DNA from 2 places in the Marinobacter sp. AL4B genome. Region 2 is predicted to be linked to the other one. Evidence: predicted binding sites of a transcription regulator. Region 2 holds the regulator's gene; the other holds the start of a gene.
The links. The regulator sigma-54, encoded in region 2, starts transcription at its own class of promoters, with help from an activator protein. The targets are predictions, from matches to a motif close to ANTGGCATNNANNTTGCTNT.
Positions count from the first base shown of each region.

Region 1: the regulator sigma-54 is predicted to act here: its motif matches at 7,156-7,175, upstream of glnK (P-II family nitrogen regulator).

Region 1 is NZ_JAILWZ010000013.1:1,275,452-1,286,067, reverse strand. Features, by position in the region: gene K5L82_RS16210 (homoserine O-succinyltransferase MetX) at 1-890, shown strand, start outside; gene metW (methionine biosynthesis protein MetW) at 887-1,489, shown strand; gene K5L82_RS16200 (DUF4426 domain-containing protein) at 1,489-1,938, shown strand; gene rdgB (RdgB/HAM1 family non-canonical purine NTP pyrophosphatase) at 1,942-2,541, shown strand; gene hemW (radical SAM family heme chaperone HemW) at 2,544-3,692, shown strand; gene K5L82_RS16185 (hypothetical protein) at 3,692-4,234, shown strand; gene trmB (tRNA (guanosine(46)-N7)-methyltransferase TrmB) at 4,256-4,981, opposite strand; gene K5L82_RS16175 (YifB family Mg chelatase-like AAA ATPase) at 5,053-6,588, opposite strand; gene K5L82_RS16170 (accessory factor UbiK family protein) at 6,651-6,902, opposite strand; gene glnK (P-II family nitrogen regulator) at 7,271-7,609, shown strand; gene K5L82_RS16160 (ammonium transporter) at 7,684-8,955, shown strand; gene speE (polyamine aminopropyltransferase) at 9,030-9,911, opposite strand; gene speA (biosynthetic arginine decarboxylase) at 10,050-10,616, shown strand, end outside.
Region 2 is NZ_JAILWZ010000010.1:224,645-235,260, forward strand. Features, by position in the region: gene yjgA (ribosome biogenesis factor YjgA) at 1-420, opposite strand, end outside; gene mgtE (magnesium transporter) at 438-1,799, opposite strand; gene K5L82_RS03065 (HPr family phosphocarrier protein) at 1,886-2,155, opposite strand; gene rapZ (RNase adapter RapZ) at 2,162-3,043, opposite strand; gene ptsN (PTS IIA-like nitrogen regulatory protein PtsN) at 3,086-3,556, opposite strand; gene hpf (ribosome hibernation promoting factor) at 3,660-3,962, opposite strand; gene K5L82_RS03085 (RNA polymerase factor sigma-54) at 4,034-5,566, opposite strand; gene lptB (LPS export ABC transporter ATP-binding protein) at 5,749-6,474, opposite strand; gene lptA (lipopolysaccharide transport periplasmic protein LptA) at 6,488-7,009, opposite strand; gene lptC (LPS export ABC transporter periplasmic protein LptC) at 6,993-7,592, opposite strand; gene kdsC (3-deoxy-manno-octulosonate-8-phosphatase KdsC) at 7,589-8,158, opposite strand; gene K5L82_RS03110 (KpsF/GutQ family sugar-phosphate isomerase) at 8,158-9,147, opposite strand; gene K5L82_RS03115 (ABC transporter ATP-binding protein) at 9,351-10,163, shown strand; gene mlaE (lipid asymmetry maintenance ABC transporter permease subunit MlaE) at 10,160-10,616, shown strand, end outside.

The DNA.
Region 1 (10,616 bases), on a different contig from region 2:
AACCGATCGATACCAACCGTTTTTTTGTGGTTTGCCTGAACAACCTCGGCGGTTGTCACGGAAGCAGCGGCCCCAGCTCAATCAACCCCGGTACAGGCAAGCTTTACGGGCCGGACTTCCCCGTCATCACCGTTGCCGATTGGGTAAAAAGTCAGGCCAGACTGGCTGACCGCCTCGGCATTCAACAGTGGGCTGCGGTTGTTGGCGGCTCGCTTGGGGGCATGCAAGCGCTCCAATGGAGCCTGGACTATCCTGATCGCCTTCGACACTCGGTGATCGTCGCCTCTACACCGCGACTGACCGCTCAGAACATCGCGTTTAACGAAGTTGCCCGCCAGGCCATCACATCTGACACCGATTTTCATGAAGGCCGTTATGATGAGGCCAGCACTCTACCCCGGCGCGGTTTGATGCTGGCTCGCATGGTCGGGCACATCACTTATCTGTCGGATGCGGCTATGGGCGAGAAGTTCGGTCGTGAACTGCGTGAAGAGGCGTTCAAATTTGGATACGACGCCGAATTTCAGGTTGAAAGTTACCTGCGCTATCAAGGCGAACGCTTCTCCGAAACCTTCGACGCGAACACTTACCTCCTAATGACCCGCGCTCTGGACTATTTTGACCCCGCTTACGAATTCGGCGGTGATCTGTCCAAAGCGCTTGCGCCGGCTAAATGCGAATATCTGGTGCTGTCGTTCAGCACGGACTGGCGCTTCTCGCCGGCCCGCTCTGAGGAAATGGTGAATGCCATGATTTCCGCTCGCAAGAAAGTCAGTTACGCCGAAATCGATGCGCCTTGGGGCCACGATGCGTTCCTGATCCCAACCCCGCGATACACCAACGCGTTCACAGCGTACATGGACCGGGTAGCACGGGAGGTGGGCGCATGAGAGCCGACTTAGAAATCATTCAGCAATGGGTAGAACCCGGCCACCACGTACTCGACCTGGGTTGCGGCGACGGCACTCTGCTCCAATATTTGCAGCACGAACGCAATGCCACCGGCTTCGGTCTAGAGATCAACCCAGACCACATCACCACGTGCATGGGCAAAGGCGTGTCGGTGATCGAGCAGAACCTGGACACTCAAGGCCTGGACAACTTCGATGACGGCATGTTCGATATCGTGCTGATGACCCAGGCCCTGCAAGCCGTGCGCAGGCCCGACAAAGTGATCGACGAGATGTTGCGGCTTGGCCGCGAAGGCATTGTCACCTTCCCTAACTTTGCTCACTGGCGCTTGCGCTGGGGCTTGGCTCTTAGCGGCCGCATGCCGGAATCAGACGCTTTGCCGTATAAATGGTACAACACCCCTAACATCCGCCTGTGCACCTTCAAAGACTTTGAAGCCTTGTGCCGGCAGAAAGGGGTAAAAATTAAAAGCCGCCGAGTCGTCGACGGCCAACATCAAAACAGCTGGCTGGCCCGTGCGTGGCCAAACCTGCTGGGCGAGATTGCGATTTACCGAATCACACGGGAGAACACCTGATGATCATTCGTTCTGTCACCCGCTTTATAGCCCTCACCTTTGGCCTGCTTCTATTGACCAGCCACGGTCAGGCCGGTGAAAAAGATTTTGGCGATTATCAGCTGCACTGGAGTGTTTTCCCCAGCACCATGCTGACCCCGGAAGTTGCCAAAGCCAACAACCTGCAACGCAGTAAAAGCATCGGCGTGGTGAATATTTCCATCATGACCGACAACGAACACGGTCAACCACAACCGCTAGGTGGGCAGGTAGAAGGGCAAGTAGCTAACGACATCCAACAGGTTAAGTTTTTGGCCTTCCGCCGAATTCAGGAGGGCGATGCGGTTTACTTCATCGCCCAATATCAATATCGCCCGGCGGAATTGATGACCTTCAACATTACGGCACGACCCACGGGCTATCCCCAAGGCCTGAAAGTGCGCTTCGCCCACTCCTTGTTTAACGACTAGACCATGCCTCAGAAACTCGTTATTGCCAGCAACAACAAAGGCAAAATTGCCGAACTGACGGACCTACTCAGCCCGCTGGGGTTCAGCCCCGTCGCTCAGGGCGAGCTCGGTGTTGGCGAAGCCGAAGAGCCGGCCGTTACCTTTGTTGAAAACGCCATTTTGAAAGCCCGCCACGCTGCCCGTGAAACCGGCCTACCCGCTCTGGCCGACGACAGTGGGCTGGCAGTCGATGCGCTCGGCGGCCAGCCTGGCGTACACTCCGCCCGCTATGCTGGCACGTCAGCAACAGACGCAGACAATGTTGAAGCGCTGTTAGAAGCACTGAAAGATGTACCCGAACAGGAGCGCAGCGCTCAGTTTCACTGCGTTCTGGTTTATCTGCGCCATGCGGATGATCCAACACCGATTATTTGTCACGGCTGCTGGCCGGGCCGAATTCTTTTTGAGACCCAGGGCGACGGTGGCTTTGGCTACGATCCGGTGTTCTACGCACCAGAACACCACTGCAGCGCCGCCGAACTCACCCGCGAGCAAAAAGGCCGCATTAGCCATCGCGGGCGCGCTTTAGCCAACTTGCCGGGCCAACTCAAGGGTACCGACTAAACGTGCCCTCTTCACCGCTTGGAGCCGTCTGCCCGCCGCTGTCGCTGTACATCCATGTACCATGGTGTGTTCGGAAATGCCCATACTGCGACTTCAACTCTCACGCTGTCCGCGGAGACATTCCTGAAGCAGCCTACCTCGCCGCATTGCTGGAAGATCTTGAGCACGACTTAAGTTTCGTGCGCGATCGCCCGATTGAAAGCGTGTTCATCGGCGGCGGAACACCGTCGCTCATGACCAGCGATTTCTATCAGCGTTTGTTCGAGGGTCTTCGTCAACGTCTGAGTTTTGCGCCCGGAGCTGAAGTCACGCTAGAAGCCAACCCCGGCACCTTGGAAGAAGGCCGTTATCAAGGCTTCCGTCAAGCGGGCATTAATCGCCTTTCCATCGGCGTTCAGAGCTTTCATCAAGAACATCTCAAAACGCTTGGCCGCATCCACAATGCCGACGCAGCCCACCGGGCCATAGAGACAGCCAAAGCGGCCGGGTTTAGCAACTTCAACGTTGATTTGATGCACGGCTTACCAGAGCAAACACCGGAACAAGCCTTGGAGGATCTAAAGCAAGCACTGGACCACCGGCCGTCGCACCTCTCCTGGTATCAACTGACCATCGAGCCCAATACCGAGTTTTTCTCCCGTCCACCGGATTTGCCAGACGACGACCGCCTTTGGGAGATTTATCGGCAAGGCGCCGAGTATCTCCGCGCTCATAACTTCGATGATTATGAGGTATCAGCCTGGAGCCTGCCCCATCGCGAAAGCCGCCATAACCTGAACTATTGGGAGTTTGGAGATTATCTGACTATCGGAGCCGGCGGGCATGGCAAGGTCAGCCTGGCCGATGGCCGGATCCTCCGATACTGGAAAACCCGCCAACCGGAGGCTTATTTGAACCGCATTGGTTCTCGCACGGCAGGCAGCGAAGAGATTGAACCCAAGGAGCGACCGCTGGAGTTCATGATGAACGTGTTGCGGCTTAAACACGGAGTAGAAGAGAAACTGTTCACGAAACGTACAGGTTTACCCTTGAGCCCGGTTGAGGTACAACTTGAGCAGTTGCGGAAGCAAAATCTGCTGGTCAGTCACCGAATCCAAACGACCGAACAGGGCCAGCGGTATCTCAACAGCTTGTTGGAGACGTTTCTCTGATGGACCACGCCCGGCACACTCCCAAGCGCCCCCTTGGATTAGCCATGGTGGCTTCACTGGTCATCAGTGCAGCGTTATTTATAGCGCTTCTGGTAATGAACCAGCCGCTTAAAACCGCCATCGCACCGCAAGGGATGATTAGTTTTCAGCTGGCAGGCACGGCACAACAGGCTCAGGCAATTTTAGCCAGCTGGCGGCCAGATAGCGTGTCGGTGGCCCGAGCGTCACTGTGGGTAGATTTTGCCTTCATCGCAGCGTATTTGGCCATGCTGCTGCAGCTGACCCGCAGGTTCTCACTGGACCGCCCCGGCGTACGGGAACGAATCATCGCCAAATGGGTACGCATGCTGTTTATCGTGGCCGGCACCAGTGATGTTATCGAGAATATTGCCCTGCTTAATAACTTCAATCCTCCCGATAACAGCCTGAGCATGGTTGCCAGCATCTTCTCGTTGCTTAAATTTACGGGGTTATTACTCGGCTTGGCCGGGCTTATTATTATTCGTGCAGCCCGCCGGCAACCGTTAACCCCGGCCTCGTAACGCCGGGGTTCATTCAGGGGTTCAGTTGGTGCGGTGGTATAGCAGGTCCCAAACCCCGTGCCCTAGTTTCTCGCCACGTTGCTCGAACTTGGTAATCGGACGGTCGTCCGGGCGCGGTGAAAAACCGCCTTGCTCCTGCGCGTTGGCAAACCCTTGCGAAGCGTCCATGACTTCCAGCATGTGCTCGGCGTAGTTCTCCCAGTCCGTGGCCAGATGCAAAACACCACCCACACGCAATTTATGGCGAATTCGCTGCACGAACTCCTGCTGGACCAACCGGCGCTTGTGGTGCTTCTTTTTGTGCCAAGGATCAGGGAAGAACACCATTACACGGTCCAAAGAGGCCTCCGGTAGGCACAAGTCGATCACGTCATTGGCGTCAATGTTATACACCCGCAAGTTTTCCAGACCGCGGTCATCCACTTCTTTGAGCAACGCGCCCACACCGGGCAGATGCACTTCCACACCGATAAAATCCTGCTCTGGCGCCGCTTCTGCCATATCAGCCAGTGACCGGCCCATACCGAAACCGATTTCCAGATTCAGCATGCTGTCGCGGCCAAACACTTCTCGGGGATCAATCACGCCATCTTCCCGCGTCAGCCCGTACTTCGGCCAATTCCGCTCGAAGGCTTTCTTCTGACCTTCGGTCATCCGACCTTGGCGTAGTACAAAGCTGCGAACACCACGGCGAGTGGTAATCGGATTTTCACCTTTGGAGTCTTGCGAGTCGTTCTGGTCGGCCATTTGCTGTCCTCAACCGCCACTGCGGATCTGATTGCTGAAATTTACCGAACAGTTTAACAGAGTCCGAGGCTTCAAGCGGAAATCAAAGCACTTTGCCCTTGTTGACGGTCTAATTGCCGGTACCCCAGCGCTTCTATCAGGTGCTGCTTCGACAGGTTTTCCTGTCCATCCAGATCTGCCAAGGTGCGCGCCACTCGCAGAATTCGATGTAGAGCTCGAGCGGATAACCCCAACCGCTCCATAGCCTGAGCCAATAATTGTTCGCTGCTGGCCTCTATCCGGCACGCCCGATCCAAAGCCCTGCCCGCAAGTGAAGCGTTCAAGCTGCCACGGCCGCATTGGCGATTTCTGGCTTGCAACACCCGTTGCTTTACACTGGCACTGCTCTCGCCGGCTTCGCCCTGACGCAGCAACACGTCCCCTGCCTGAACCGGCACTTCAACGTGTAGATCGAACCGGTCCAATAAGGGCCCGGATATCTTGGAGCGATAGCGCATGACCTGACTGGGCGTACACTGGCATTCAATACTCGGATGACCGCTGTAACCGCATGGGCATGGATTCATTGCTGCGACCACCTGGAATTTCGCGGGAAAAATGACTTGCCGAGCCGCGCGGCTGATCGAAATCTCCCCCGTTTCCATAGGCTCACGTAGAACTTCCAACACACGCCGTTCAAATTCGGGCAACTCATCCAGGAACAACACACCGCGGTGCGCCAAAGAGATTTCACCCGGCCTAGGTCTACTACCACCACCAACCAAGGCCACTGCGGAAGCCGTGTGATGAGGCGATCGAAAGGGTGGCTGGCGCCACCCACCCGGTTGAAGTGGTCGGCCCGCCACGGAGTGGACACTGGCCACCTCCATTGCCGAAGCATCGTCTAACGCTGGCAGGATACCCGGAAGCCGGCTGGCCAGCATGCTTTTGCCGGTCCCCGGAGGACCAAAAAACAATAAATTATGGCCACCCGCTGCGGCCACTTCCAAAGCCCGGCGAGGTACCTGTTGACCCCGAACGTCGGCTAGATCGGCCGCATTTTCAGCTTCCGCCGCATGGATAGCATCTACTTCAGGCTTTGGCACGGGCACCAATTTCGCATGACCGGTCAGGTGCTCACACACAGTCAGCATATGGCTTGCCGCCAATACATCGCCCTGGCTTGCGAGTGCGGCTTCGTCTGCATTGGCTTGTGGAATCAGAAGTGATCGCCCGGCTTCTCGGGCAGCCAGCACCGCGGGCAACACGCCTTTTAGTGGCCGCAAAGCACCATCGAGCGATAGTTCGCCCATGAACTCTAAGGCTTTGAGGCTTTCGGGCGGAATCTGCCCCGACGCCGCCAAAATTCCAAGCGCAATGGGCAGGTCGAATCGGCCACCTTCTTTCGGCAAATCCGCAGGCGCAAGATTGATCGTTATTCGACGAGCGGGGAATTCAAAACCGGCATTAAGCAAAGCGCTACGCACACGGTCCTTGCTTTCGCGTACACCGGTTTCAGGCAAACCGACAATCGAGAGCGCCGGCAAACCGCCAGACAGGTGTACTTCGACCGTTACTTCAGGGGCAGACACGCCAATACTGGCGCGTGAATGGACAATGGCTAACATGGTCACCTTCCATGGTGGGCTGGTATTTACCAGGCGCGTCCTGCGCCGGCATCAACAGAAAATCACGACTGAGCTTTTTGCTCCAGTTCGGCAACTCGCTTTTCCAAAGCCTCGACTTTCTCGCGGGTTTTCATCAAAACGGCTTGCTGGCCTTCAAATTCTTCGCGAGTAACCAGTTCCAGCTTGGACAGAACAGACATCACCGTTGCTCTGGCTTGGGTTTCAAAATCTTCCCGGGCGGCCCGCGCCATATCCGGAACAAACTGGCCAAACTGACCTTGAAGCTGGGCAAAGAAGTCTTGGGGGCCTTTCATGTGATACCTCGTGAATTCAATCTTTGTGCTCGATCAGGCCAATAACCCATCGAATACTAATGTAGTTGGGAGTGTATCACACCGTTGCCCCTGCCATACTGTACCCGCTGGGCAGTATAATGGAGTTAAGCCTTGCCCACTGGTGGTTCAACCCTGAATCAGAGTGGGGCGCGGCGCCCCGTTTTGGTGCAAGCATCTGCATCACCTCGGAACACAAAACAAGCAATATGTTGTTTTTATTATTATTTTTTGCGTTGGCATACCTAATGCTAAACCTTGTACACGATCCGCACAATTGATGTGCGAGGTGGCAGCATCCCGAACTCAACCACAAAGACAGTTGAGATGGCTTTACCAAGGAGAAAGCAATGAAACTTGTGACAGCGATCATTAAGCCTTTCAAACTGGATGATGTCCGAGAGGCACTATCCGAAATAGGCGTGCAAGGTGTAACCGTAACGGAAGTGAAAGGTTTCGGTCGCCAGAAGGGCCACACCGAGCTCTACCGCGGCGCCGAATACGTGGTGGATTTCCTGCCAAAAGTAAAAGTTGAAATCGCCATTGGGGATAACCTGCTGGATCAGGTGATCGAGTCCATCACCAAGGCAGCCAATACCGGCAAAATCGGCGACGGCAAGATTTTCGTGACCGAATTGCAGCAAGCGATCCGAATCCGAACCGGCGAAACGGGCGAAGAGGCGGTTTGATACCGGCCTGATCCCCGGATCCAGCCAACGCAAAAAAACTAAATATCTGACAGGCCTTGTGCGGAGGGCTTCCTATGGAAAGCAATGTCTTTCACCTGCAGTATGCTATAGATACTTTTTATTTTGTTATATGCGGCGCATTAGTCATGTGGATGGCCGCCGGTTTCGCCATGCTCGAAGCCGGTTTGGTGCGCTCTAAAAACACCACTGAAATTCTTACCAAAAACGTTGCCTTGTTTGCGATTGCCAGCACCATGTACATGGTCTGCGGCTACGCCATCATGTATGGCGGAAACCTGTTCCTTGCTGGTATTGGCGATGTCGATGTCGATGCCGTGCTGGGTGATTTCGCCAGCCGTGAAGACGGCTTTGAAGGCGGCTCGATCTACTCTGGCGCCTCCGACTTTTTCTTCCAGGTGGTCTTTGTTGCCACTGCGATGTCGATCGTCTCCGGCGCCGTTGCTGAGCGCATGAAGCTTTGGGCCTTCCTGGCCTTTGCAGTAGTCATGACCGGCGTCATCTACCCAATGGAAGGTGCGTGGACATGGGGTGGCAAAGACGTATTTGGACTGTATAACTTGGGCGACCTTGGTTTCAGTGACTTTGCCGGCTCAGGCATCGTACACATGGCCGGCGCTGCCGCTGCTCTGGCTGGCGTGTTGTTGCTGGGCGCTCGTAAAGGCAAATATGGCCCCAACGGCGAGATCCGCGCGATTCCAGGTGCCAACATGCCGCTAGCGGCGCTGGGAACCTTGATTCTGTGGATGGGCTGGTTCGGCTTTAACGGTGGCTCTGTACTGAAGCTTGGCGACATTGCCAGTGCCAACTCGGTCGCCATGGTGTTTCTGAACACCAACGCTGCGGCAGCCGGTGGCGCCATCACAGCTTTGGCGGTTGCCCGCTTGATGTTCGGTAAGGCCGATCTAACTATGCTGTTGAACGGTGCCATCGCCGGTCTGGTAGTCATCACCGCAGAACCGTCAACACCAAGTGCATTGACCGCTACCCTCTGGGGAGCTCTGGGCGGTGGCCTGGTAGTGCTGAGCATTGTCGCGCTCGATAAGCTGCGCATTGATGATCCCGTTGGTGCCATCTCTGCTCACGGCGTGTGTGGTTTCCTCGGCCTGATGCTGGTACCAGTTACCAATGGTGACTCGAGCTTCAGCGGACAGCTGATTGGCGCCCTGACCATATTCGTGTGGGTGTTCATCGCCAGCCTGATTGTCTGGGGCACACTGAAAGCCGTAATGGGTATTCGAGTCAGCGCTGAAGAAGAGTACGAAGGTGTCGATATTGCCGAGTGCGGCCTCGAAGCCTACCCCGAGTTTGGCAGCAACAAGCAGTAATCCTGCCTGCTAGACCAAAAAAGGGCGCCCTCGGGCGCCCTTTTTAAGTTATCTAAACCACAACCCTACCCCAGTTAACCTTCTTCCGGTCGCACCTGATCTTCCAGCGCATCAATCATGAATTGCGGCATGGCCAGCGCACCGTGGTGAATACCTGAGTTGTAATAACGGGTGACGAACGGGCGATCGTTCACGTCTTCTTCACGAAAATATTTCAAAGGGTTGTCCTTACTGCCCATGGTGCAGCTCCACCAGCCTGTGGGGTATACCGGCTGAGGGAATGGCAGTGTTTGCACATGGCTAAAGCCAGCTTTGCGCATGTCGGTATGGATATCCTTGATGATCGATTCGGTGTGCAGCAGCGGTGACTCGCTTTGCTGAACCACAATACCACCATCCTTCAGCGCCACCATCGCGTCGCGATAGAAGTCCAGTGCAAACAAGCCCTCTGCCGGGCCGACCGGGTCGGTGCTATCGATAATCAGCAGGTCGATGCTGTTTGGCTCAACTTCCCGCATCCACTTTACGCCGTCGCCAAAGAAGAAATTCGCCCGTGGGTCGCCGTTGGCTTCGCATAATTCTGGGAAATATTTTTCAGACATGCGGGTTACCCGCTCGTCGATTTCGACCTGCCAGGCTTCTTTTACGCCCGGGTGCTTTAAAACTTCTTTCAGAGTGCCACAGTCACCCCCCCCGACAATCACCACCTTCTTCGGGTCTTTATGGGTGAACAGCGCCGGGTGCGTCATCATCTCGTGGTACAGAAAATTATCTCGCGTGGTCAGCATGACACAGCCATCCAGCACCATCAGATTGCCGAAGGTCGCGGTTTCGTAGATCTCCAGCTTTTGGAACGGTGTCTGCTCTTCATGCAGTTTGCTCTTTACCTGCAAGGAAAAGGCCGTGCCCTGATCCTGAAATATCTCGGTAAACCAGCCTTCATTCAATGCTGTCATATCACTCTCCAACTGTATGCCGCTGCACCGCGCCCAGGCATCTCGAAAGAGGCGTATTGTAGGCGCAGCAGTCAGCTCCTACAATGCAGCCTTCAACGGTTTTCCCGCCGACCCGGGTTTCCTGACAGGATAGCAACAATGGCAGATTCTACCGCATCACCGGCACACAAGGTTTACAACATCGCCCATTGGAGTGACGGCTATATATCCGTCAATACGGAAGGTGAAGTAGAGATCTGCCCAGACCGGGGCCGGAGCGCGGCGCACATCAACTTGCCCAAGTTAGCGCGGTCCCTGACCGAAGCCGGCTTGGCTCTGCCAGTGCTGGTCCGATTCACCGACATTCTTCACGACCGGGTGAACAAACTCTGCGGTGCGTTCAATAAAGTGACCGGCGAGCAAGGCTACCAAGGCCGATACACGGCGGTGTATCCGATCAAGGTGAACCAGCAGCGACGGGTCGTCGAAGAACTGGTGGCCGCCGAACCTGCAGCAACAAACAACCAAATTGGCTTGGAAGCTGGCAGCAAACCAGAGCTGCTGGCGGTATTGTCTCTCGCTCGTAAAAGTGGCTCGGTGATCGTGTGCAACGGCTACAAAGACCGCGAGTACATACGGCTGGCGCTGATCGGCCAGAAATTAGGCCATCAGGTCTTTATCGTTGTTGAGAAACAGTCTGAGCTACCGCTGATTCTGGACGAAGCA
Region 2 (10,616 bases):
ATTTCGCAGGTGCTGAACTTCTGCCGTCGGACAGTAGTCGATAAACTCTCCTACTACCGAATCCCCTTCCGAAATCATCTTGTCGCGCCAGCGCTCAGCGAGATGGTGGCGACGAGTATGCTCTTCGCTGCCCGCATAGAACGCATCAATTGTTTTACTGATGGTTTCGGGGTCGTCTTCCTGACGGATGATTTTGCCGATGTATTGCAGATGCCGGCGGCGGGCTTCACGTTGAGTGATACGGCGTGATTCCAGAATGGCCCGTTGCAGCCGGTCGCTGATCGGAAGCGTGGCGAGCTGATCTTCGTTCAGTTCCAGCATGCGCTTGCCGAGATCCTGCAATTCGTGCATCTCACGCTTCAATTGCGATTTACTGGGCCCCAGATATTCTGGAAGTTGGTCGTCAGTATGATCAGTCATGTTGTCTATCGATTCTGTCAGGCGTAAAAGAGGGTGGCCAATCCCAGAAAGGCCATGAAGCCAACAACATCGGTCACCGTTGTCAGAATAACACCGCCGGCGAGGGCCGGGTCAATGTTACGGGACTTCAAAAACAGCGGCAGTACGGTGCCAGCCACGGTGGCTGCGACCAGGTTGATCACCAGAGCGGCCGCAATCACGCCGCCGATCATCCAGTCACCGAACCAAAGAATGGCCGCGGTGGCGACGACACCGGCCCATAAAAGTCCGTTAAGGATACCGGAGAGCAGCTCTCGATTCAGCAGCCACGCCACGTTTACGCTGCTGATTTGTCCCACGGCCATGCCCCGAATCACCAGCGTAAGCGTTTGACTGCCTGCAATGCCGCCCATGCTCGCGACAATGGGCATAAGAACGGCCAAGGCAACCACTTTGGCGATGGTCTCTTCAAACAGCCCGATCACGGCCGAAGCGGTAAATGCGGTCAGTAGATTGATGCCCAGCCAAACCGCCCGACGACGGGTGGTTTTCATCACCGGGGCGAAGGTGTCTTCATCCTCATCAAGACCGGCCAGACTCATCAGGGAGTGGTCGGCGTCTTCACGAATAACATCGACCACGTCATCGATCGTGATACGGCCCAGCAGTTTGTTGTGCTCGTTAACGACCGGAGCTGTGATCAGGTCATAGCGTTCAAACAGGGTGGCTACTTTGGTGTCGGACAGGCTCACCGGAATGGGTTCAATGTCGGTGTCCATGACCTCGCGGACCGTAGACGCGGGGTTGGATACCAGCATGCGGGTGATGGCCAGTGTGCCGATAAACTCATCCCGTCGGTTAACCACGATCAGGCTGTCGGTCATAGGTGGCAGGCTACGGTGACGGCGTAAATAACGCAGGACCACGTCGATACTGATGTCCGGACGTACCGTAATGGTGTCCGTGTTCATCAACCCGCCGGCGGTGTCTTCGGGATAGGAGAGAACTTCCTCTACCCGCTGCCGGTCTTGTTCGTCCATGGTGTCCAGTACTTCAAGGATCACCGTGTCCGGTAGCTGTTGAAGCAGGTCGGCGAGGTCATCCGACTCAAAATCTTCAATAATGTCAGCCAGTTCCTGAGCGTTAAACTTGCTCAGGAAATACCCTCGGATATCGTCACCAAGGTGCTGGAGAACTTCGCCCTCTAGTTGCTTATCAACCAGATTCCACAGCAAAGCCCGCTGACGAGGCGGGGAGGATTCCAGAAGGTGGGCGATATCACTGGGACTGAGGCCGCCGTTCAGGATGCGCGAAACCTGTTTGAGCGCGCCACTATCCAGAGCCTCGCTCAGGGAGCGGAGTCTCTGATGGGCCTGGCTTTGTTCCAGAATATCAGACATGGATCCACCTACGGTCAGAAAACCTCCGTATTATAGCGGAGTTAGCGAGCATCGGTGAGGGGTAGTTGTAGGTGAATTGCGAAGAATCAGCCGCCTTCGCCGAAATAATCGGCAATCAGCTCGGTGAGTGCATCGATGGCTTCTCGTTCGTCTGGGCCGTCAGCAATCAGTTCAACGGTAGTGCCTTGGCTGGCCGCAAGCATCATGACCTGCATGATGTTTTTTGCATTGACCTTGCGGTCATCTCGGCTGATCCAGACGTGAGCTTCGTGCTCAGAGGCGGTGGCGACCAGTTTTGCTGTAGCTCGGGCGTGCAAGCCGAGCTTGTTGATAATCGTAACGGTGCGTCTGATCATGGCGAATCAGATTTCCCCTCTGGCCTGCAGGTGAGGCAACTCGGAGTGGCGAACCTGTACGTTACGGTACTTTTTCGCGAAGTGCTTGGTCAGTTGCTCAGAGACGTACACCGATCGGTGTTGGCCGCCGGTGCAACCGATGGAGATGGTCATATAGCTGCGGTTGCTATCTGCAAAGGAAGGTAGCCAGGAATCCAGAAATCCAATGATGTCGTTGACCATCTTCTGGCTTAACGGTTCACGTTCGAGGAAGTCGATGACCGGTTGATCGATGCCTGTGTACTTGCGCAGGCTGGTGTCCCAATAGGGATTGGGAAGGCATCGGACATCGAATACGTAATCGGAGTCCACGGGAACGCCGTGCTTGAAGCCAAACGATTGAACCAATAACGCTAATTCTTGATCTTTCCGACCGGCAACCCGCTGCTTGACCATGTCACGCAGTTCGTACATGGATAAGCCTGTGGTATTTACATACAGGTCGGCCAGCCGGGATAAAGGCTCGAGTAGCGTTTTTTCGTAGGACACCGCTTCAGGGAGGGATGTTTTGTCATCACTGAGCGGGTGTTTGCGTCGAGTCGCATGAAAACGTTGCAGCAGGGTTTGCTCGTCGGCATCCAGAAATATGATCTCGACATCGATGCCGGTGCTTTTGAGTTGGCTGTAAATCGCCTCAAAGTTGGCCAGCTCGCCGGAAAGGTTCCGCGCGTCAATGCTGACCGCCATTTTTCGCAGGCGAGTGGTCGCCTCCTGAGAGGCTTCTTGCGTCAAAGGGAAGAGAAGCCCGATGGGGAGGTTGTCGATGCAGTAAAACCCCAAATCTTCCAGTACGTGCAGGGCGGTACTTTTGCCCGAACCTGAGCGGCCGCTGACGATAATCAGCTTCATAACAGTATTCCTCTCATGCTGCGCGCTTTTGCTGAACTCGTATCAATTATGACTTGAAGTCATGGCCCTGTGCAGGCTCTCGGTCTCCTGGCACTGGCGCAGCTTTTCGCAAAAAGAGCTTTCATTAAACTTTTCAGCAAGCTGACTGAGCAACTCCAGGTGTTCGCTGGTCGCCTCTTTAGGCACAATCAAGGCGAAAACAATATCGACCGGTTGGTTGTCGATGGAATCGAAATCGACCGGTTCGGCCAGTGTCATCAAAACGCCAATGACTCTGTCTAGCCCAGCCAGACGGCAATGAGGGATCGCTATGCCTTCGCCTATGCCAGTACTGCCCAGCCGTTCTCGTGACACCAGGTTATTGAAAATATCTGTATCGTTGAGACTTTCATCCTGTTGGTGAATGTACTCAGCGATAAACTCCAATACACGCTTTTTGCTTGACGCTGCAACACGGCACAGGGTCAGTTCTGGAGCCAGAATGTTGTCGATGGTCAGGGATGAATCGCTCATAGATCGACTTCATTTCCGTAAAAAAAAGGCTGCGGCCGGATAATACTCCTGCCGCAGCACGTTTTATTGAAACGCCCGGTTTGGTTTCACGCTAACAGGCGCGTTAACCGTTACCTTGCATCCGGGCAACTGTTTTCTCTTTATGTTTGAGGATCTGGCGGTCGAGTTTATCGACCAGGCCGTCGATGGCGGCGTACATATCCTCGTTTTCAGCCTTTGCGTGAATTTCGCCACCAATCACGTGGAGGGTAGCTTCGGCCATCTGGCGAACTTTCTCAACTTCCAGCGTCACCTGACAATTACTGATGTGGTCAAAGTGTCGCTCAAGCTTATCAAACTTGGTGGTTACGTAATCCTTTAATGCGGGAGTCAGTTCTACATGATGGCCTGAAATATTGAGTTGCATAGGCTTCTCCTGTTGTCATATAGCCGGCTTTTGCCGGACTGAGTGTCAGCACCTCTTGTACTGACGAATCCTTAAACCAAACGCTTACGCTCGTTCGAGGGTGGGATATGCATCGCCTCCCTGTACTTGGCTACCGTACGTCGGGCAACATTGATTCCCTGTTCTCCTAGCATGGCTGCAATTTTGCTATCACTCAATGGCTTTTTTGGAGTTTCGTCCGCAATCAGTTTTTTGATCATCGCACGAATCGCCGTTGAGGAACATTCTCCACCTTCGGCCGTGCCCACGTGGCTGGAGAAAAAGTATTTGAGTTCAAAAATACCCCGTGGTGTATGCATGTATTTTTGCGTGGTAACCCGCGAGATGGTCGACTCGTGCATATCGACCGCTTGGGCGATGTCCGACAGAATGAGCGGCTTCATGGCTTCGTCACCATGATCCAGAAAACCCTGCTGGTATTCCACAATGCGAGTGGCCACTTTGAGCAAGGTTTCGTTCCGGCTCTGGAGGCTTTTAATAAACCATTTGGCCTCTTGCAACTGGTCACGCATGTAGGTGTTGTCTGCGCTGCTATCTGCCCGACGTATGAGTGAAGCATAGCTCGCGTTTACGCGAATGCGCGGGGCAATTTCCGGGTTGAGTTCGACGCGCCATCGGCCTTCGTGTTTGCGTACGATGACATCCGGGATGACATAGTCCGGTTCTGTGCGATCGACGCTGTCACCCGGCGTTGGGTTCAGGCTGGTGATCAGCCCCAACACTTCTTTCAGTTGATCTTCTTTCAGGCGGCTGCGGCGAAGCAACTGAGCGTAGTCACGGTTGCCTAACAAATGCAGGAACTGGGTGACCACGAGCTTGGCTTGGCGAAGCCAAAGCGTGTCTGGTGGCAGTTGACTAAGTTGGATCAGTAGGCAGTCTTGCAGATCTCGAGCAAACACACCGGGCGGATCAAAATGCTGGAGCCGGCGCAGAACCGCCTGAACCTCGTCGAGTTCCAGCGGATCTTCTTCTGAGCTTTCAAATAAGCCGGAGTGGATCTCTTCGATGGAAGACGTTAAATACCCCCGGTCATCAACGGCGTCCAACAAGGCATGGGCGATCGCTTGATCCCGTTCGCTGAGCGGAGTCAGGTTCAGCTGCCATTCCAGATGATCGTGCAGAGTCTCGCTCGGTGAGTTCCGGGTTTCGAAGTCAGAATCGTTTTCATCGTCGCCACGGCTGGCAGGAGCAGGTGCCGACTGGTAAATGTCATCCCAAGCGGTATCAACCGGCAGATCGTCGGGGATGTTATCGGGTGTTTGATCTTCCGCGGACCAGTCGGGTGCGGTTTCTGACTCGTCCCAATCCGAACTTGGCGGCTCGGCAGCCGACTCTTCCTGAGCTGTTGCGGTTTCGTGCTGCTCTTCGTGGCCGTTTTCTTGCTGGTCGGTGGAATCCGCCTGATCGTCGTCCTCGGAGGTTTCCAGCATGGGATTTGAATCGAGTGCTTGCTGGATTTCCTGCTGTAGATCCAGCGTGGAAAGCTGCAATAGCCGAATGGCTTGTTGCAGCTGGGGTGTCATGGTTAGGCTTTGGCCCATTTTAAGCTGTAATGAGGCTTTCATAACCATGGCTTAATATCCATAACGTGCTCGCATCCCGATCAAAAACATTGCTTGCAAATATAAAAAATTGTTGTGCGCTGGTGACTTACAGTGCTTGGCCAACAATATAAGCAAGTACCCTGCCGAGTTTACTTGCTAGCGTTCAGCAAAACAATCAGCCCGGCCTTCAGGTCTACGATTGTCTATAGTCGGAACTCATCTCCAAGGTAGACTTCTTTCACTTGTTGGTTGGATAGAATGGCGTCTGCGTTGCCCGATGCGATGATGTGTCCGCCGGACACAATGTAGGCATTCTCACAAATATCCAGGGTTTCGCGTACGTTGTGGTCGGTGATAAGAACGCCGATGCCTTTGTCGCGCAGGTGCCGAATGATGTGTTTGATGTCGCTGACTGAAATGGGGTCTACGCCAGCAAAGGGTTCGTCCAGAAGGATGAACGCAGGTTCCATGGCCAAGGCCCGGGCAATTTCTACGCGGCGGCGTTCCCCACCAGAGAGTGCCATGCCCACGCTGTCGCGAATGTGAGTGATGTGAAATTCTTCCAGTAGTTCTTCGAGCTTCGCCTCACGATCCGCTTTGGAAAGCGCTTTGCGGGTTTCCAGGATAGCCATGATGTTGTCGCGCACGGTCAGTTTGCGAAAGACCGATGCCTCCTGTGGCAAGTAGCCGATGCCTTTTTGAGCGCGCCCGTGCATAGGCAGGGGGGTAATGTCGTTGTTGTCGATGGTGACGCGGCCGTGGTCAGCGGGAACCAGCCCGACGATCATGTAAAAACAGGTGGTTTTACCGGCACCGTTGGGGCCCAGCAATCCGACGATTTCACCGGAACGAATCTCCAGAGAAACATCCAGAACCACTTTTTTTTGCTTGTAGCTTTTGGCCAGATTGCTGGCCCTGAGAACTGCCATCAGAACTTTCCCGTTATTGACCTGAACTGCGAGGCTGAATCACCATTTCTACGCGGCCTGAGCTTGTGCCCTCAGGATTGCCGCCTTCTGCTGTAACCACTCGATTCACGGTGTCGTAGTGAATGATGTCGCCCCGGAACGTACTGCCACCTTGTTCGATCAAGGCCTCTCGTTCAAAGGTTAACTGGCTGTCTTTGGCAGACCAAGTGATGTTCAGCGCTTCGGCATTAATGACCGCCGTTTGGTCTTGGGACGGTTGGCGGTATACGGCGGGAGAGCCGCTCGCTTCAATTCGACTAAGGCCTTGTGGGCTGCGATAAAGCACAACCCGTTCCGCATCCAGTTGTACGTTACCTTGCACCAATTCCACGGCTCCGGTGTAGATGGCCGTTCCGGCACTGTCATCCAATCGCGCTGAGTTGGCGCTGACTTTGATGGGCTCGTCAGAGTTCAACGTGAAGGCGGCTGCTGGGGTGGCAACAAATGCGGCTGCCAGAACCAGCGGAAAAAGAAGTCGGTTACCTGATGGGATCATAATGCCCTTCCACTTGGGAATTGAGTTCCAGAATGCGGTCGTCCAGCCAGGCTTTCATGCCTGTAGCTTTGGTGGTTCCGTGTGGTTCAGTGATGATCACCGGTTGGTCGGTGTACACGGTACCTTCGGTGTTGTTCAGGGTCAGTTCGTCGGTTTCAAACGTGGTCTCGGAGCCTTGAAGCTGACGGTGAATCACGACGTTGCCGTTCAGGTTCACCAAGTCATCATTTTGCAGAAGGCTACCTTGATCCGCTTCAACATTCCACGGCACCGGATCGCCTTCACCGTGCAGGGTAGCGCGGGGCTGCTCCATGACAGCAAGATTTCGGCTCTCGAACTGCTCAATGCGCGGGCTGGTCATGCGGATTTTCGGGCTGCCCTCTGTGTCCCAGGTCCGGTAATCGGCCTGAATGATGAAACCGTCCGGTTCGGCCGGGCCCCGCAGTTCCTCCGCTTTTTCTTGACCGCCGGGCGGCTCGTCACTTTGCCACATCAGAAATAAGGTGGCTGCAATCGTGCCGCCCAATGCCAGTGTCCGGGCCCAGGCTTTACCTTTTCCGGGGCTGAACAGTCGGGCGATCACGATTTTACGCTCATATAAGGTTTCAGGGTTGCGGCGAGCCGGTCTTGCGACCAGAGAATCAGGTCGCAGGCTTCTCGCACCGCACCGCTGCCACCAGCCACTGTAGTGCAATAGTCCGCATGTTGTCTGACCAGCCAGTAACCGTTTGGTACGGTGATGCTAAGGCCGGCGAATTGCAGTGCCGGGAGGTCTGGTAAGTCGTCGCCCATGTAAGCGATTTGTTCTGGCGAGATGTCCATGTTGGCCACCAGCTCCTGCAGGGCAACCTTCTTGTCTTCCCGCCCTTGCATCAGGTGGCTGATGCCCAAATCGTTCATGCGTTTTTCGGTTAAAGGCGAGCGCCTGCCGGTGATGACGGCAACCGTGATGCCTGAGTTCATCAGTTGCTTCAGCCCCAAGCCATCGAGAATGTTAAAGGTTTTTAGTTCGTCCCCGCTTGCGCTGAAGTAAAGCTTTCCGTCACTCATAATGCCGTCCACATCAAACGCAATGAGCTTGATAGCAGCGGCTTTTGTAAGGATCTCGTCGCTCCAGTGCTGGCGAAGGGGTGGGGTTAGTTCTGGCATTAGATAACCCCCGCCCGCAACAAATCGTGCATGTTGATGGCGCCAACCAGGTTGCCTTCGGTGTCGGTCACCGGGAGGGCGTTGATTTTCAGCTCTTCCATGATGTTCAGCGCATCGGCTGCCAATTGGTCGGCCTGAATGGTTTTGCCGTTGCGCGTCATCACCTGATCGATGTTGGTGGTGTGCACGTCGACGGATTTATCCAGCGTTCGGCGCAGGTCGCCGTCGGTAAAGATTCCGGTTAATTCGCCAGAGCCGTTGACCACGGTGGTCATACCCAGGCCTTTGCGGGTTATCTCCAAAAGAGCGCCGCTGAGGGTGGTGTTTTCAAATACCCGTGGCACTTTGTCGCCTGCGTGCATGATGTCGGAAACGCGTAGCAGTAAACGACGCCCCAATCGGCCGCCCGGATGTGAGAAGGCAAAGTCTTCTGCGCTGAACCCGCGAGCTTCCAGCAGTGCAACGGCTAACGCATCGCCCATAACCAGAGTGGCGGTGGTGCTGGACGTGGGGGCCAGCCCAAGCGGGCAGGCTTCAATGGCAACGCTCACGTCGAGGTTGGCTGCGGCTTCTTTCGCCAATAATGAATCCGGATTGCCCGTCATGCTGATCAGAGGCGCGCCCATTCTTCGAATTAAAGGTAGAATGGTGACAACTTCGCTGGTGCTACCGCTATTGGAAATGGCGATAACCACGTCCTGCGGGGTGATCATGCCCAGATCGCCGTGACTGGCTTCGCCCGGATGTACGAAAAATGAGGGTGTGCCGGTGCTGGCCAATGTGGCAGCAATCTTGTTGCCGATGTGGCCCGATTTGCCCATGCCCGTCACCACAACACGGCCTTTGCAGGCCATAATGATGTCGCAGGCGCGGGTGAAGTCGCCGTTGATACGGTGCTCCAGTGCTTCGATGGCATCCCGTTCAATCTGGATGGCCCGAACGGCGGAGTTGCGGTAATCCCGGGAACTTGAAGTGTTTGAATCTGTCATCTCGGCTGGCTTTGCTCGGTCGGTCTGTGAACCCGGCCCTGTTATCGGGACGGACGACTATGGCAGAAAGTATATCACTGATACCCGGTAGGGCTGCCAATGTTCAGGGGATCTGAACGTTGCGATCAGTACATTTTAATAACCTGAGATTGAGGTCCGGCGACGCTTATCTTAATGTAGGCGCTCCTCGAAAAGGATCAATTATGGAGTCATCTGCATACATTTCGCTAAAGGATGTGGTGTTTTCCCGCTCCGGACGGCGCATTTTTGATGGTATTACTCTCGATATTCCGGAGGGTAAGATCACCGCCATTATGGGGCCTAGCGGGACCGGTAAGACTACGTTGCTTCGAGTTATCGGTGGCCAACTAAAGCCAGACTCGGGCCAAGTTACCGTGGCGGGGCATGAGGTTCCGAAGCTAAAGCGGAAGGCGTTATATCGTCTGCGAGAAAAGATGGGCATGCTCTTTCAGAGTGGCGCCTTGTTTACGGATATCAGTGTGTTCGAGAACGTTGCCTTCCCGTTGCGCGTGCACACCTCCTTGCCGGAAGACATGATTCGCGACATCGTATTGATGAAGTTGGAGGCGGTCGGGTTGCGTGGTGCCCGCGATTTGATGCCTTCTGAGCTTTCAGGCGGCATGACTCGGCGTGTGGCGCTGGCGCGAAGCATTGCGCTGGATCCCGAATTGATCATGTACGACGAACCCTTTGCGGGGCAGGACCCAATCGCCATGGGGGTGTTGGTCAAGTTGATCCGCGATCTTAATAGCTCAATGGGATTGACCAGCGTGCTGGTGTCCCACGATGTGCCGGAATCTCTGAGTATCTGCCACTATGCGTGCATCATTGCTGACGGCAAAGTGATTGGCACGGGCACACCTGACGAATTGCGCAATCACCCTTCTGAGCTCGTTCGGCAGTTCCTGAGCGGTCAGCCAGACGGCCCGGTACCCTTCCATTATCCGACTAGTAATCCCGTTGATGATTTTGGTATCAAGGGGGTGTCGATATGATGGATTACGTAGCGGGCTTCGGCCGAAGAAGTCTGGGAGTAGTGGGTTCTTTAGGGCGTGCGACACAGTTCCTGTTTGGCGTGCTGGTGGGGGTGCCCAAGCCTGCAACCGGCTTCCCGCTTTTGATGAAGCAACTTTATTCCGTAGGTGTGCTTTCGCTGGCGATCGTCGTGGTATCGGGCTTGTTCATAGGCATGGTGTTGGCACTGCAAGGCTACACCATCCTCAGCGACTACGGCTCAGAAGCTGCGATAGGGCAGATGATTGCATTAACCTTGGTGCGAGAGTTGGGGCCGGTGGTTACGGCGCTCTTGTTTGCGGGGCGTGCAGGTTCAGCGCTGACCGCGGAAATCGGGTTGATGAAAGCGACCGAGCAATTGTCCAGTATGGAAATGATGGGCGTTGATCCTTTGCGCCGTGTCATAGCGCCCCGTCTGTGGGCCGGATTTATTG